Halorhodospira halophila: one gene and its partner. The protein of the gene in region 2 interacts with the protein of the main gene of each other region in a pairwise test. Links are inferred from orthologs where the notes say so. Each region holds a gene or a part of one and is shown on either strand. Other genes may lie near its edges.

Region 1 (5,718 bases), on a different replicon or contig from region 2:
GGCCGGGTGGTCAAGGGCGTCCGTTTCGTGGACATTCGCGACGCTGGCGACCCCGTGGAGATCGCCCGGCGCTACGACGCCATGGGGGCTGACGAGCTGACCTTCCTGGATATCACCGCCAGCCACGAGGAGCGCGATACCATCTACGATGTGGTGGAGGCGGTGGCCGGGCAGGTCTTCATCCCGTTGACCGTCGGTGGCGGCGTGCGCACCGTGGCCGACGTGCGCCGCCTGCTCAATGCCGGCGCCGACAAGGTGGCTATCAACACCGCGGCGGTTCACCGCCCGGAGTTCGTCCGCGAGGCCGCCGAACGCTTCGGCTCGCAGTGCATCGTGGTGGCGGTGGACGCCAAGCAGGTTGAGGAGGATCCGCCGCGCTGGGAGGTCTTCACCCACGGCGGGCGCAATCCCACCGGGCTCGAGGTCATCAGCTGGTGCCAGCGCCTGGTGGCGCTGGGAGCCGGCGAGATCCTGCTGACCAGCATGGACCGAGACGGCACAAGGGCCGGTTTCGATCTCGGCCTGACCCGCGCCGTCGCCGATGCGGTGACCGTGCCGGTGATCGCCTCCGGCGGCGTGGGGGATCTGGAACACCTGGCCGATGGGGTCGACGAGGGGGGAGCCGATGCCGTTCTGGCGGCGAGCATTTTCCACTTCGGCGACCACACCGTCGGCGAGGCCAAGGCGTACATGGCGGAACGCGGTATCGAGGTCCGACAATGAGCGAAGCCGGAACCGGGCGGTCGGCGGCCGACACCCTGCGCGAGCTGGCCGAGACCATCGAGCGGCGCCGCGGTGCATCGCCGGATGCCTCCTATGTGGCGCGGCTTCACCACAAAGGCTTGGACGCCATCCTCAAGAAGGTTGGCGAGGAGGCGACCGAGACGGTGATCGCCGCCAAGGGCGGCGAGCGGGAACAGATCGTTTATGAGACCGCCGATCTGTGGTTCCATACTCTCGTCATGCTCTCCGCCAGTGGGGTGTCGGTGGATGAGGTGCTGGCGGAGCTGGAGCGACGGGTGGGCCGTTCGGGCCTGGACGAGAAAGCGGCCCGCGGCGAGTGAGCAACGCATAACGGAAGGCGCCGCACGGCGTCGGAGGGTGAGGAGATGGGATTCAATATCTGGTCGCTGCTGATCATTCTGCTGATCGTGGCGCTGCTGTTCGGCACCAAGAAGCTGCGCAATATCGGCGGGGACCTTGGTGGTGCCATCCGCGGCTTCAAGGAGTCGATGCGGGAGGGCGAAGAGGAAGAGGCGCAGAAGCGCGCCGATGGGGAGTCGTCGGAGGAGCCCGAGCCGCTGGAGCACCAGGGCGACCCCGCCTCCGAGCAGGGCCACGCCCGGGAGAGCAGTGCCACCCGCCAGAGTGCCGAGCAGCACGACCGTAGCGCCTCCTGAGAGGCGCCGGCGCGCCTCCGGTACGGCCCTGACGCAGGATCGCCATGTTCGACCTCGGCTTCTGGGAAGTTCTGATCATCTGCCTGATCGGCTTGCTGGTGCTCGGCCCCGAGCGCATGGCTCGTACCGTGCGCGTGCTCGGCCGATGGGCCGGGAAGGCGCGCTCTTCGTTCAACGCGACGCGCCGCGAGGTCGAGCGCGAGCTGCGGGTCGAGGAGATTCGCAAGGCGGGCGAGTCGGTTCGGCGCGATGTCGAGCAGACCCGCCGCGCCTTCACGGGGGCTGAGGAACACGTCGAGCGGGAGACCCGGGAGGCCCGGCGCGCCGCCCGGCTCCGCAGGGCCGAGGAATCCGAGGGCGGTAAGCCGCGCGGCGCCGACAAGGAGCAGGACCAGTGAGTGCCGGCGAGCCCGACGAGAAAGAGGGGGGTGACGAGAAGCTTCAGGAGGCACCGCTGCTTAGCCACCTGAAGGAGTTCCGCGACCGCCTGCTGCGCATCGTCGTGGTGGTCCTTGGGGCGTTCCTGCTCCTCTACCCCTTCCGGGACACACTCTACCGCTGGATCTCCGGGCCGCTTCAGGAAGTCCTGCCCGAGGGCACCTCGATGATTGCTATCAAGGTGGCCTCGCCGTTTCTGATTCCCATGAAGCTGGCCCTGGTGGCGGCCATCTTCATCACCATCCCCTACATCCTCTACCAGCTCTGGGCCTTCGTGGCGCCGGGGCTGTACCGCCACGAGCGGCGGATGATCTGGCCGTTGCTGATCTCCAGCACCGGGCTGTTCTATCTTGGGGCGGCCTTCGCCTACTTCGTGGTCTTCCCGATTGCCTTCCGCTTCTTTGCACTGGTCTCCCCGGAAGGCGTGCAGATGATGACGGATATCGGCGAATACCTGTCGTTCGTGCTGACCCTGTTCTTCGCCTTCGGTGCGGCCTTTCAGGTGCCGATCGCGACCATCCTTCTGGTGCGCAGTGGCATCTCCACCCGGGAGAGCCTGGCGGCCAAGCGCCCCTACGTGATTGTCGGTGCCTTCGTGGTGGGTATGATGCTCACCCCGCCCGATGTGCTCTCGCAGGTGCTGCTGGCCGTGCCGGTGTGGTTGCTCTACGAGATCGGCATCCTGCTCGCCGGACGGACGCAGCCCGCCGAGGCCGCCTCACCGGACGGCGGCGGAGGCGATCACGGTTAGCGGTGGCGCCCGGGGTGCGCCGGCCCGCCGGGGCCGCCGCGCCCCGGGCGCACGGGTTCTCTCCGTTCGCTCCGAGCCTTAGAGTGGTGGCATGACTGATCGCGGCCTTTTCGAACACCTTCGCAACACCTCCTACCTGCACGGGGCCAATGCGGCCTTCATCGAGGACCTGTACGAGACGTACCTGGCCGATCCGAGCCGCGTGGACCCGGAGTGGCGCGCCTACTTCCACAGCCTGACCCGGGAGTCCGGCACCGGTGAGGACATCCCGCACAGCCCCATCCGGGCCCGCTTTGAGCAGCACGCGCGGGACAATGGCGGCACTCCGGCGCGGGCCTCCGGCGCTGTCCAGGGCGGGCTGAGCGCCGAGGCGGCCGAGAAGCAGGCGGCGGTGCTGCGGCTGATCAACTCCTACCGTTTTCGGGGTCACCAGGCGGCGGATATCGACCCCCTGGACCTGCGCCCGAAACCGCCGGTGCCGGATCTCGATCCGGCCTTCCACGGCCTGTCGCCGGCGGAGCTGGACCAAACGTTCAACACCGGGTCCCTCTACGCGCCGACGCAAATGACGCTGCGCGAGATCATCGCTCAGCTCGAGGAGGTCTATTGCGGGTCCGTCGGTTCGGAGTACATGCACATCACGGATACGGTGCAGAAGCGCTGGATCCAGGAGCGGCTCGAAGGGACCGGTTGCCGTCCGCGGCTGAGCGCCGCGCGCAAGAAAGAGATCCTCGAGCGCCTGACTGCGGCCGAGGGTATCGAGAAGTACCTGCATTCCAAGTACGTGGGCCAGAAGCGGTTCTCCCTGGAGGGTGGGGACTCGCTGATCCCCCTGCTCCACGACCTGATCCAGGGCGCCGGACGCGAGGGCGTCAAGGAGATGGTGCTGGGCATGGCCCACCGGGGCCGGCTCAACGTGCTGATCAACATCATGGGCAAGGACCCGGGCGACCTGTTCGCCGAGTTTGAGGGCCATCAACCCGACGGGCTGCAGGGCTCCGGCGACGTCAAGTACCACATGGGCTTCTCGTCGGACATCCAGACCCCGGGCGGTCCCATGCACGTGGCTCTGGCCTTTAATCCGTCGCACCTGGAGATCGTCAACCCGGTGGTCGAGGGCTCCTGCCGCGGGCGCATGCGCCGGCGTCGCGATCCCCAGGGCGAGCAGGTCCTGCCCCTGCTCATCCACGGTGACGCCGCCTTCGCCGGGCAGGGCGTGGTCATGGAGACCTTCCAGCTCTCCCAGGCCCGCGGTTTCTATACCGGGGGTACGGTGCACGTGGTGGTCAACAACCAGATCGGCTTCACCACCTCGCACCCGCAAGACACGCGCTCGAGCCACTACTGCACCGAAGTGGCGAAGATCGTTCAGGCGCCGATCTTCCACGTCAACGGCGATGACCCCGAGGCGGTAGCCTTCACCACGGCCCTGGCCCTGGATTACCGCAACACCTTCCACCGCGATGTGGTCATCGATCTGATCTGCTACCGCCGCCACGGCCACAACGAGGCCGACGAGCCGGCGGCCACGCAGCCGATGATGTACCAGAAGATCCGCAACCAGCCGACGGTACGCCAGCGTTACGCCGAGCGGTTGGTGCAGGAAGGCATCCTCGGGCCGCGGGAGTCCGAGGAGATGGTCGCCGCCTACCGCGAGGCCCTTGAAAACCGGGAGGTGGTGGCGTCGAACATCCTCACCGGCGTGCGCAACGACTACGCCGCGAACTGGACCCGGTTCGTCGGCGGCGAGTGGAATGAGCCGGTGGAGACCGCCGTGGACAAGGAGCGCCTGCGCGGGCTGCAGCAGATTCTCGACGCCCTGCCCGACGGCTTCGAACTCAATCCGCGGGTGGCCTCCATCATGGAGAGCCGGCGCAAAATGGTCGCCGGTGCGCTGCCGCTGGACTGGGGCTTTGCCGAGACCATGGCCTACGCCACGCTGCTGCAGGACGGCTACCGCGTGCGTCTGACCGGCCAGGACTCCGGCCGGGGGACCTTCTTCCACCGCCACGCCGTGCTGCACAACGCCCGTGACGGCTCCAACTTCGTGCCGCTGCAGGACGTGACCACCGAGCCGCAGGACTTCGTAGTCATCGACTCGCTCCTCTCCGAGGAGGCCGTGGTCGGTTTCGAGTACGGCTACGCCACCACTGAGCCGGACACCCTGACCATCTGGGAGGCGCAGTTCGGTGACTTCGCCAACGGCGCGCAGGTGGTCATCGACCAGTTCATCGCCGCGGCCGAGGCCAAGTGGGGGCGGCTGTCGGGGTTGACCATGTTCCTGCCCCACGGCTACGAGGGGCAGGGGCCGGAGCACTCGTCGGCCCGCCTGGAGCGCTACTTGCAGCTGTGTGCCGAGAACAACATGCAGGTCTGCGTGCCCTCGACGCCGGCGCAGTTCTTCCACATGCTGCGCCGGCAGATGCTGCGCCGCTACCGCAAGCCACTGGTGGTGCTGACGCCGAAAAGCCTGCTTCGGCACAAGCTCTCCACCTCCGGGCTTGACGACCTGACCGGCGGCCACTTCCACAACATCATCGATGAGGTGGACGGGCTCGATCCCGCTGCCTGCCGCCGGGTGGTGCTGTGCGCCGGCAAGGTCTACTACGACCTGCTCGAGGCCCGCCGGCGGGAGGCCCGCAATGACATCGCCATCATCCGGGTCGAGCAGCTCTACCCGTTCCCGGAGAAGGCGCTGCGCCGGCTGCTGACCGAGCGCTACGCGGCCGCCACCGAGGTGGTCTGGTGCCAGGAGGAGCCGAAGAACCAGGGCGCCTGGTACTCCACCAACCACCACCTCTACAACTGCATGGGGCCGGATCAGCGGCTGCGCTACGCCGGGCGCTCGGCGGCGGCATCGCCGGCGGTCGGCTACCCCAAGCGCCACCACGAGCAGCAGCGGGCGCTGGTCGAGGATGCCCTTGGCTAGGCGGCACGCGGCGATCGAGCCCGGACGAGAACACCAGAGAAGGGGACCTGCATGAGCGTCGAGATCAAGGTGCCAGCGCTGCCCGAGTCCGTCAGCGAGGCGACGGTGGTGGCCTGGCATAAGCAGCCCGGCGAGGCGGTGAGCCAGGACGAGAACCTGGTCGATCTGGAGACGGATAAGGTGGTGCTGGAGGTCCCGGC
Region 2 (6,713 bases):
CTGCCTCCGGGCGTCTACCGCCAGCAGTATCGGGACCGGCGCTAGGGCCCCGGCCGGATCGAGTGGCTGAAACCGCAAGAAGTGGAAAGCAACCGCAATCCCATGGAAGCGGCGCCACGCCGGCCTGCCTATCATCAATCCAGATCCGTATAAGTGACCGGCGCATCAGCGCCGGCCCTGGCGAACCTGTGTGTCCGAACTCGCGATCTCGTGGGTGGCGAGATCCGAGTACTCGTGGGGCCACCCGAAGCGTCGACTCCGAGGGAGGAAGTCATCATGCGCATCACCAAGTCAGAGGTTCCGGAAGTCTTCAGCGTCCCTGGTGCCGTGGCGCGGCAGGTGCTGGATTTCGGCGATGCAAGCGATTACGGCAAGATGACCGGAGAGTACTTCTCGCTGGGAGAGGGCACCGATATTACCCCGTTGTTACAAGGGCTTGAGGGGGATCTGTGTCAGTCGCCTCACTGGGGTTACATGATCTCGGGGAGGCTCACCATCACCTTTTCCGACGGGGCCGAGGAAAAGGTGCGTGCGGCAGATCTTTTCTACTGGCCACCGGGCCACACGCTACGGGTCGAGGATGCCGAGATCATCCTCTTCAGCCCGCAGGCCGAGCACTGCGCAACGCTCAACCACCTGAAGAGCCAACTCTAGACATGCTCCGCGGCGGGCAGGCCCTGGCGGCCAACCCAGTCCCGGGCGAACTGCCAGGCCACCCGCCCGCTGCGCGAGCCGCGGTCGAGCGCGTAGGCCAGAGCCGCCTGCCGCGCCGCCTCGCTGTCGCCATCGCTGCCTCCCAGGTGCTCGATCCAGCTGCCCACGATTTCCAGGTAACGCTCTTGGGCGAATGGGTGGAAGGAAAGGCGGACCCCGAAGCGCTCCGAGAGCGAGATGCGCTCCTCTACGCCGTCACCGTGGTGGAGCTCGCCGCCGCTGATGCGCGCCTGGTCGTTGTCCGCCATCTGCTCCGGGACCAAGTGGCGTCGGTTCGAGGTCGCGTAGAGCAGCACGTTGTCGGCGCAGCCACTCAGTGAGCCGTCCAGCACCGCCTTGAGGGCCCGGTAAGAGTGGTCGCTGGCGTCGAAGGAGAGGTCGTCGCAGTAGACAATAAAGCGCTCCGGGCGCTGCGCGAGCAACGGCAGCAGGCGGGGCAGATCGGTGAGGTGCTCGGGTTCCATCTCGATCAGGCGCAGGCCCTGCGCCGCGAAGGCGCGGTGCAGGGCCTGGATCAGCGACGACTTGCCGGTGCCGCGTGCGCCCCACAGCAGTGCGTTGTTCGCCGGCAGGCCGGCGAGGTGCTGTCGGGTGTTGCGCAGCAGGGTCGTCTTCTGGCGCTCGATGCCGTGTAGGTGCGCGAGCTCGATCCGGGGCGTGACCGCGATCGGTTCCAGATAGCCGCGTTCGGCACGACGCTGCCAACGGAAAGCGGTGGTGGCATCCCAGTCCGGTGCCGTCTGCGCGGGCGGCAGCAGAGGCTCGATGCGCTCGAGCAGGCGTTCAGCGCGGTCGAGAAACTGTTCCAGGCGGTCCATGAGCCTCCCTTTTCTCATCGGCTTGGCACGCGGGGGCCCGCCTGCGGTTGTTACCATGGCGGGCATGATCCGGTTCAACGATATCACCCTGCGCCGCGGCGCTGAGCCCCTGCTCGAAGGGGCCAGTGCCACCATCGACCCCGGCCACAAGATTGGGCTGATCGGTGCCAACGGGTCGGGGAAGAGCAGCCTGCTGGCGCTGCTACGCGGCGAGTTGGCCACCGACCGTGGCGAGTTGCAATGTCCCGGTGGGTGGCGGGTCGCCTGGATGGCCCAGGAGACGCCGGCCCTGGAGCGCCCGGCGCTGGAGTTCGTCCTGGACGGGGACCAGGCCCTGCGTCAGGCGGAGCAGGAAGTGGCGGCTGCGGAGCGTTCTGCGGATGGCCACCGGATTGCGGCTGCCCACGCCCGGCTCGAGGCGGCGGATGGCTACAGCGCGCCGGCGCGGGCCGAGGAGCTTTTGAACGGGCTGGGTTTCGCCCCCGGCGACGGGCAGCGCCCGGTCTCGGCCTTCTCCGGCGGTTGGCGGGTGCGGTTGAGCCTGGCCCAGGCGTTGATGGCCCCCTCGGATCTGCTGCTGCTCGATGAGCCCACCAATCACCTCGACCTGGAGGCCGTCCTCTGGCTGGAGCAGTGGCTTCGCGAATACGCCGGCACGCTGCTGCTGATCTCCCACGACCGGGAACTGCTCGATCGGGTCGTCGATGGCGTGCTCCACATCGAGCAGCGTCAGCTCCATTTCTATCGCGGCGGTTACAGCGATTTTGAGCGTCAGCGGGCCGAGCGACTGGCCCGGCAGCAGGCGCTCTACGAGAAGCAGCAGCGCGAGATCGCTCACATGCAGCGGTTCGTCGAGCGATTTCGGGCCAAGGCCAGCAAGGCGCGCGCGGCACAGAGCCGGATCAAGGCGTTGGAGCGGATGGAGCGCCTGGCCCCGGCACACGCCGACTCGCCTTTCACCTTCGAGTTTGTCGACGCCCCGGCGGCGGCCAACCCGTTGCTGACCCTGGACGGGGTGGATCTGGGGTATGCCACCGATCCGGTGCTTCGTGGCGTGACGCTGAGTCTGGCCCATGAGGATCGGATCGGGCTGCTCGGCCCCAACGGCGCGGGTAAATCCACGCTGGTGCGCGCCCTGGCGGGTGAGTTGCAGCCGCAGACCGGCGTTATGACGCCGGCATCGGGGCTGCGGGTTGGCTATTTTGCCCAGCATCAGCTTGAGCAGCTCGATGCGCAGAGCACGCCGCTGGAGCATCTGCATCGCTTGGCGCCGGGGGCCGCCCCGCAACGGCTGCGGGATTTTCTGGGTGGCTTCGGCTTTGTCGGTGATCAGGCCACCGAGCCGGTGGCGCCGCTTTCCGGCGGCGAGAAGGCGCGGCTGGTGCTGGCGCTGCTGGTCTGGCAGCAGCCGAATCTGCTCTTGCTCGATGAGCCGACCAACCATCTGGATCTGGAGATGCGCCACGCGCTGACCCGGGCCCTACAGGGGTTCGCCGGGGCGGTGGTGGTGGTCTCCCACGATCGCAGCCTACTGGCCGCCACCGTCGACCGGTTCTGGCTGGTGGCCGACGGCGGTGTCAGCCCGTTCGATGGCGATCTGAACGATTACCACGGTTGGCTGGTCGAGCGGCGTCGGGTCGGCGCGGGGCGTCGTTTGGATGAGCGCTCCGGCGCTGGCGCATCCGCCCCGGATGCAGCGCAGAAAGCCGGAGGGCGCAAGGACCAGCGACGCCGGCAGGCGCAACAGCGCGCGGCGCTGAAGCCGCTGCGTGAACGCGCCGACGCGCTGCTGGAGCGAATCCAGGCCTGCGATGAGGCGCTCGCGGGGCTCGAGGCGCAGCTGGCCGACCCGCAACTCTACCAGGGCGATCCGCAGGCATTGACGGGGCTGCTGCAGGAGCAAGGTCGCCTGCAACGCGAGCGTGAGGGTTTAGAGGAGCAGTGGGTCGAGGCCGAGGAGGCCGTGGAGGCGGCCCAGGCTGCCGGGCAGTAGGTTGCGTGCCGTTGCGGCGCGGCAGGTCAGGGGCATGCCGGCCGGGCGGCGGGCGCCCGGCCGGCTGGGATCGCTTCAGCCGTTGAGATCGCTGCGGATCTGCTCGCGGATCCGATGGATCCAGACCAATGCACCGACGATCAGCGCGGCGCCGAGGCCCAGCACGGTGGCCTGCTCCGGGTTGGAGAGCAGTTCGATCTGCGTGCCCGGGCTGAGGTCCGTCCACACCATGCGCCCGGCGTCTTCCGCCGTCGCACAGAACTGGGCAAAGAGAAAGCCGCAGTAGAGCACCGCCACGCCGAGAAAGCCCACCAGCGCCGCCTGCCGGATTCGTTCGGACTGCTGGTAGCCACGTTCATAGTCCCAGTAGCCCAGCGCCGTGCGCTGGAACTCGAACTCTGCGGCGCGCAGCTTGTTGCCGATCTTCTCGTAAAGGAAGAAGGCAATGCCGATCAGCACTGCGGCGATGGCCACCCACGGGCTCACCGCCAGGTGCTCGCTCCAGAACTGTTCCACCAGGTAGGCGGTGACGAAGTGCGCCACCAAGAGGATCGCCAGAACGCTGCCCCAAAGCAGCGGGATCCGGCGATTGGTGTAGATCCGTAGCGCTTCGATAATCTCTTCGTTGCGTTTCATAAGCCAATCCTTTCCGTTGTCCGCTCCGGTGCGTGGGGCGAGGGCGCCCGGGGCTTCGCGCGGAGCAATCCGCTAGCAGCGCGGCATTAACCTACTCGCCGGTGTCTGCGGCTGCAAGCAGTCGAGGCGTTTTTCTGCATCCGAGGTATCGGTTTTTCTAACAGTGTCGGTCAGCCGTGGCTGACGTTGCCGAGTCGTTCCTGGAGCGTGTTGAACAACTGGCGTGCCGGCTCGCTGGGCCGCCCGGCGCCACGGTGGAGGGCCAGCTCGATGCTGGGCAGTTCCGGTAGCCCCGTCTCCTGTCCCAGTGTGCGCAGATCCGGATCGAGCATCGAAGGGGTGAGAACCGTCACGGCCAGCCCGGAGCGGACTGCCGCGCGCAGCCCGGCCAGGCTGGTACTGGTATAGGCAATGCGCCAGGGGAAGTCGGCGGCCTCCAGGGCTTCGACGGCTTGCTCGCGGAAGGTGCACACGCCCTGGCGGGAGAGGGCGAGCGGGAGTGGTTCGCGCTCCTCGGCGGCGTACGCCGCCGCTGCCGCCCAGACGAGGGGCTCGCGGCGCAGGACCTCGCCGCCCGGGCTTTTCGGTTGCCTGGTAACGACGGCCAGGTCCAGCTGGCCCGCCTGGACCTGCTCGATCAGGTCAACGCTCAGGCCGCCACTGACTTCGAGCTCGATGCCGGGGTAGCGGGCCTCGAAATCGCTCAGGCTCTCCGGCAGGAACATGATGTAGTCGTCGGGGATTCCCAGCCGAACCCGTCCCTCCATGCGCTCCTCCTGAAGCTCCTGCCAGGCGAGGGCATTTTGCTGCAATAGCCGACGCGCGTGGGCGAGCAGTCGTTCGCCCTTGGTGGTTGTCGCCAGCTTGCGCTGGTCGCGGCGCAGAAGGCGGTGGCCGGCCAACTCCTCCAGGCGGGTAATGTGAGCGCTGACAGTGGATTGGGCAAGGTGCAGCTGCTCGCCGGCGGCCGTGAAGCCGCCTTGTTCAACGACCGCGACGAAGGTCTGGAGCAGCGTTAGATCGAGGATGCGTGTCTTCATGAGCGATCGAGCAACGTGATCGGTTGATTATGAAGATTCGTTTGGAAGATCGAATGATGAGCCCTATATTACGCGGCCCGTTCATGTCCATCAAAAGGTTAGAGGAGGTCATGCGTTGCTGAACCGTGCGCTGCTTTCGGGTCTTGTGGCTGGTGTTTTTTCGGTAAGTCTGTGGGGCAGTCTGCCGTTGTTGCGCCAACTTACCGATTTGCCGGCCATGATGACGACGGTAGTGGCCCTGATGGCGGCCGCTGCGGTCGCTTGGTGTTCGGCAATTTTGGTGCGTGAGCCGCACGGCCGAATGCCGGACCCGGATCTGAGCTACTGGCTCGGCGGCGTGCTCTCGCTTGTGGCAGCGCTCTACCTCTACTTCGCCGCGCTGGCCTGGGGGGAGCCAGCACGCGTGACGTTGGTCACGTACCTGTGGCCAGTGGTGTTCGTGCTTGTCGCCAATTGGTTGGCCGGGCGCGGGGTTCAGCCCCGGGTGCTCGTCGGGATGGTCGTGGCGTTTGTCGGCGTGGCGCCGCTGATCCTGGGAGACGCGCCTGCCGGGGCGCCTGCCGGGGCGGAGACTCCGTTGGTCGCTTACGTCTTCGGGGTGATCAGTGGTTGTGCTTGGGCGGCGTTCTCGGTCTACCTCACGCAGGCGGGCTCGATCCCGTTCCGCGGCTATGCGCGAATGTTCGCCCAGGCGACGCTCATCGCCGTGGTGCTCCAGCTCCTGCTTGGTGAGAGCGTCAGTGCACCTCAGGGTACGGACTGGCTGGCGGCCGCCCTGATCGGCGTGGGTCCGTACGGGATTGCGTTCATGACCTGGGGGCTCGCCCTGCGCAAGGGTCCCACCGGGCTGCTCGGTGTGCTGACCTACATGGTCCCGGTCATCTCGGCGGTCCTGCTGGTTCTCACCGGCTTTACCGAGCCGGAGCCGGCTCTGCTGATCGCGGGCCTGGCCGTGGTCGGCGGTGCGCTGCTGGCGCAGAGCGCCGAGGGTCAGTCCGAGTCGGGTGCCGCCGAGCGGGACCCGGACGCAGTGGAAGAAGCCTCAGCCCGCCGGGCGATGGATCGGGCCAGCCCCGAGAATATGAGGGAGTGAGCTGGGGCTAGGGCGTACCAGTAGAGTAGGCCCCAGACCCCGGCCGGGTGCCAGTGGTTGGCCACCGTGATTTCGGTGCCGCCCCCGGTTCGCGGCGTGAGCTCGATCTCTAGTACGCCGGAGCCGGGGGCGCGCATGCCGAACCACAGGGTCATCCGCCGCTCCGGTTCCAGTTCGATAACCCGCCAAGAGTCGATCATGTCGCCCACGCGTAGCTCCGTCGGGTGGCGTCGGCCATAGTTCCTGCCCGGTCCGCCTACCAGCCAGTCCAGGGTCTCGCGGATTTTCCACAGCGCGTTGGCGTAGTAGTAGCGGTTCTCGCCCCCGATGGCGGTGACCACGGGCCAGACGGCATCGGGCTCCGCGGTGGTGACGGCGGAGCCGTGGGCCTTTTTGGCGTAGTAGCTGTAGTCGATCCG

What was found.
Region 1: the proteins of CCR79_RS08875 (region 2) and CCR79_RS06315 interact in binary tests that used the Escherichia coli proteins (3 or more experiments, as listed by UniProt). The link is inferred for Halorhodospira halophila from one-to-one orthologs.

What each region holds. Positions count from the first base shown.
Region 1 is NZ_NHSN01000017.1:83,110-88,827, reverse strand. The notes cover bases 2,319-5,718. They hold CCR79_RS06315 (2-oxoglutarate dehydrogenase E1 component), read left to right. Parts: upstream 2,319-2,680; coding sequence 2,681-5,518; downstream 5,519-5,718. Other genes in these bases: odhB (2-oxoglutarate dehydrogenase complex dihydrolipoyllysine-residue succinyltransferase), read left to right, coding at 5,570-5,718; tatC (twin-arginine translocase subunit TatC), read left to right, coding at 2,319-2,589. Also shown: imidazole glycerol phosphate synthase subunit HisF, read left to right, coding at 1-723; CCR79_RS06335 (phosphoribosyl-ATP diphosphatase), read left to right, coding at 720-1,064; Sec-independent protein translocase subunit TatA, read left to right, coding at 1,110-1,400; Sec-independent protein translocase protein TatB, read left to right, coding at 1,445-1,798; more of tatC, read left to right, coding at 1,795-2,318. UniProt on the Escherichia coli protein: E1 component of the 2-oxoglutarate dehydrogenase (OGDH) complex which catalyzes the decarboxylation of 2-oxoglutarate, the first step in the conversion of 2-oxoglutarate to succinyl-CoA and CO(2).
Region 2 is NZ_NHSN01000021.1:70,689-77,401, reverse strand. The notes cover bases 1,136-4,060. They hold CCR79_RS08875 (ATP-binding cassette domain-containing protein), read left to right. Parts: upstream 1,136-1,596; coding sequence 1,597-3,525; downstream 3,526-4,060. Other genes in these bases: CCR79_RS08870 (hypothetical protein), read right to left, coding at 3,601-4,060; CCR79_RS08880 (ATP-binding protein), read right to left, coding at 1,136-1,532. In the rest of the region: CCR79_RS08885 (cupin domain-containing protein), read left to right, coding at 277-654; more of CCR79_RS08880, read right to left, coding at 651-1,135; more of CCR79_RS08870, read right to left, coding at 4,061-4,161; CCR79_RS08865 (LysR substrate-binding domain-containing protein), read right to left, coding at 4,332-5,201; CCR79_RS08860 (EamA family transporter), read left to right, coding at 5,347-6,294; CCR79_RS08855 (SDR family oxidoreductase), read right to left, coding at 6,192-6,713. UniProt on the Escherichia coli protein: Genetic data indicate it may be involved in ribosome assembly or function.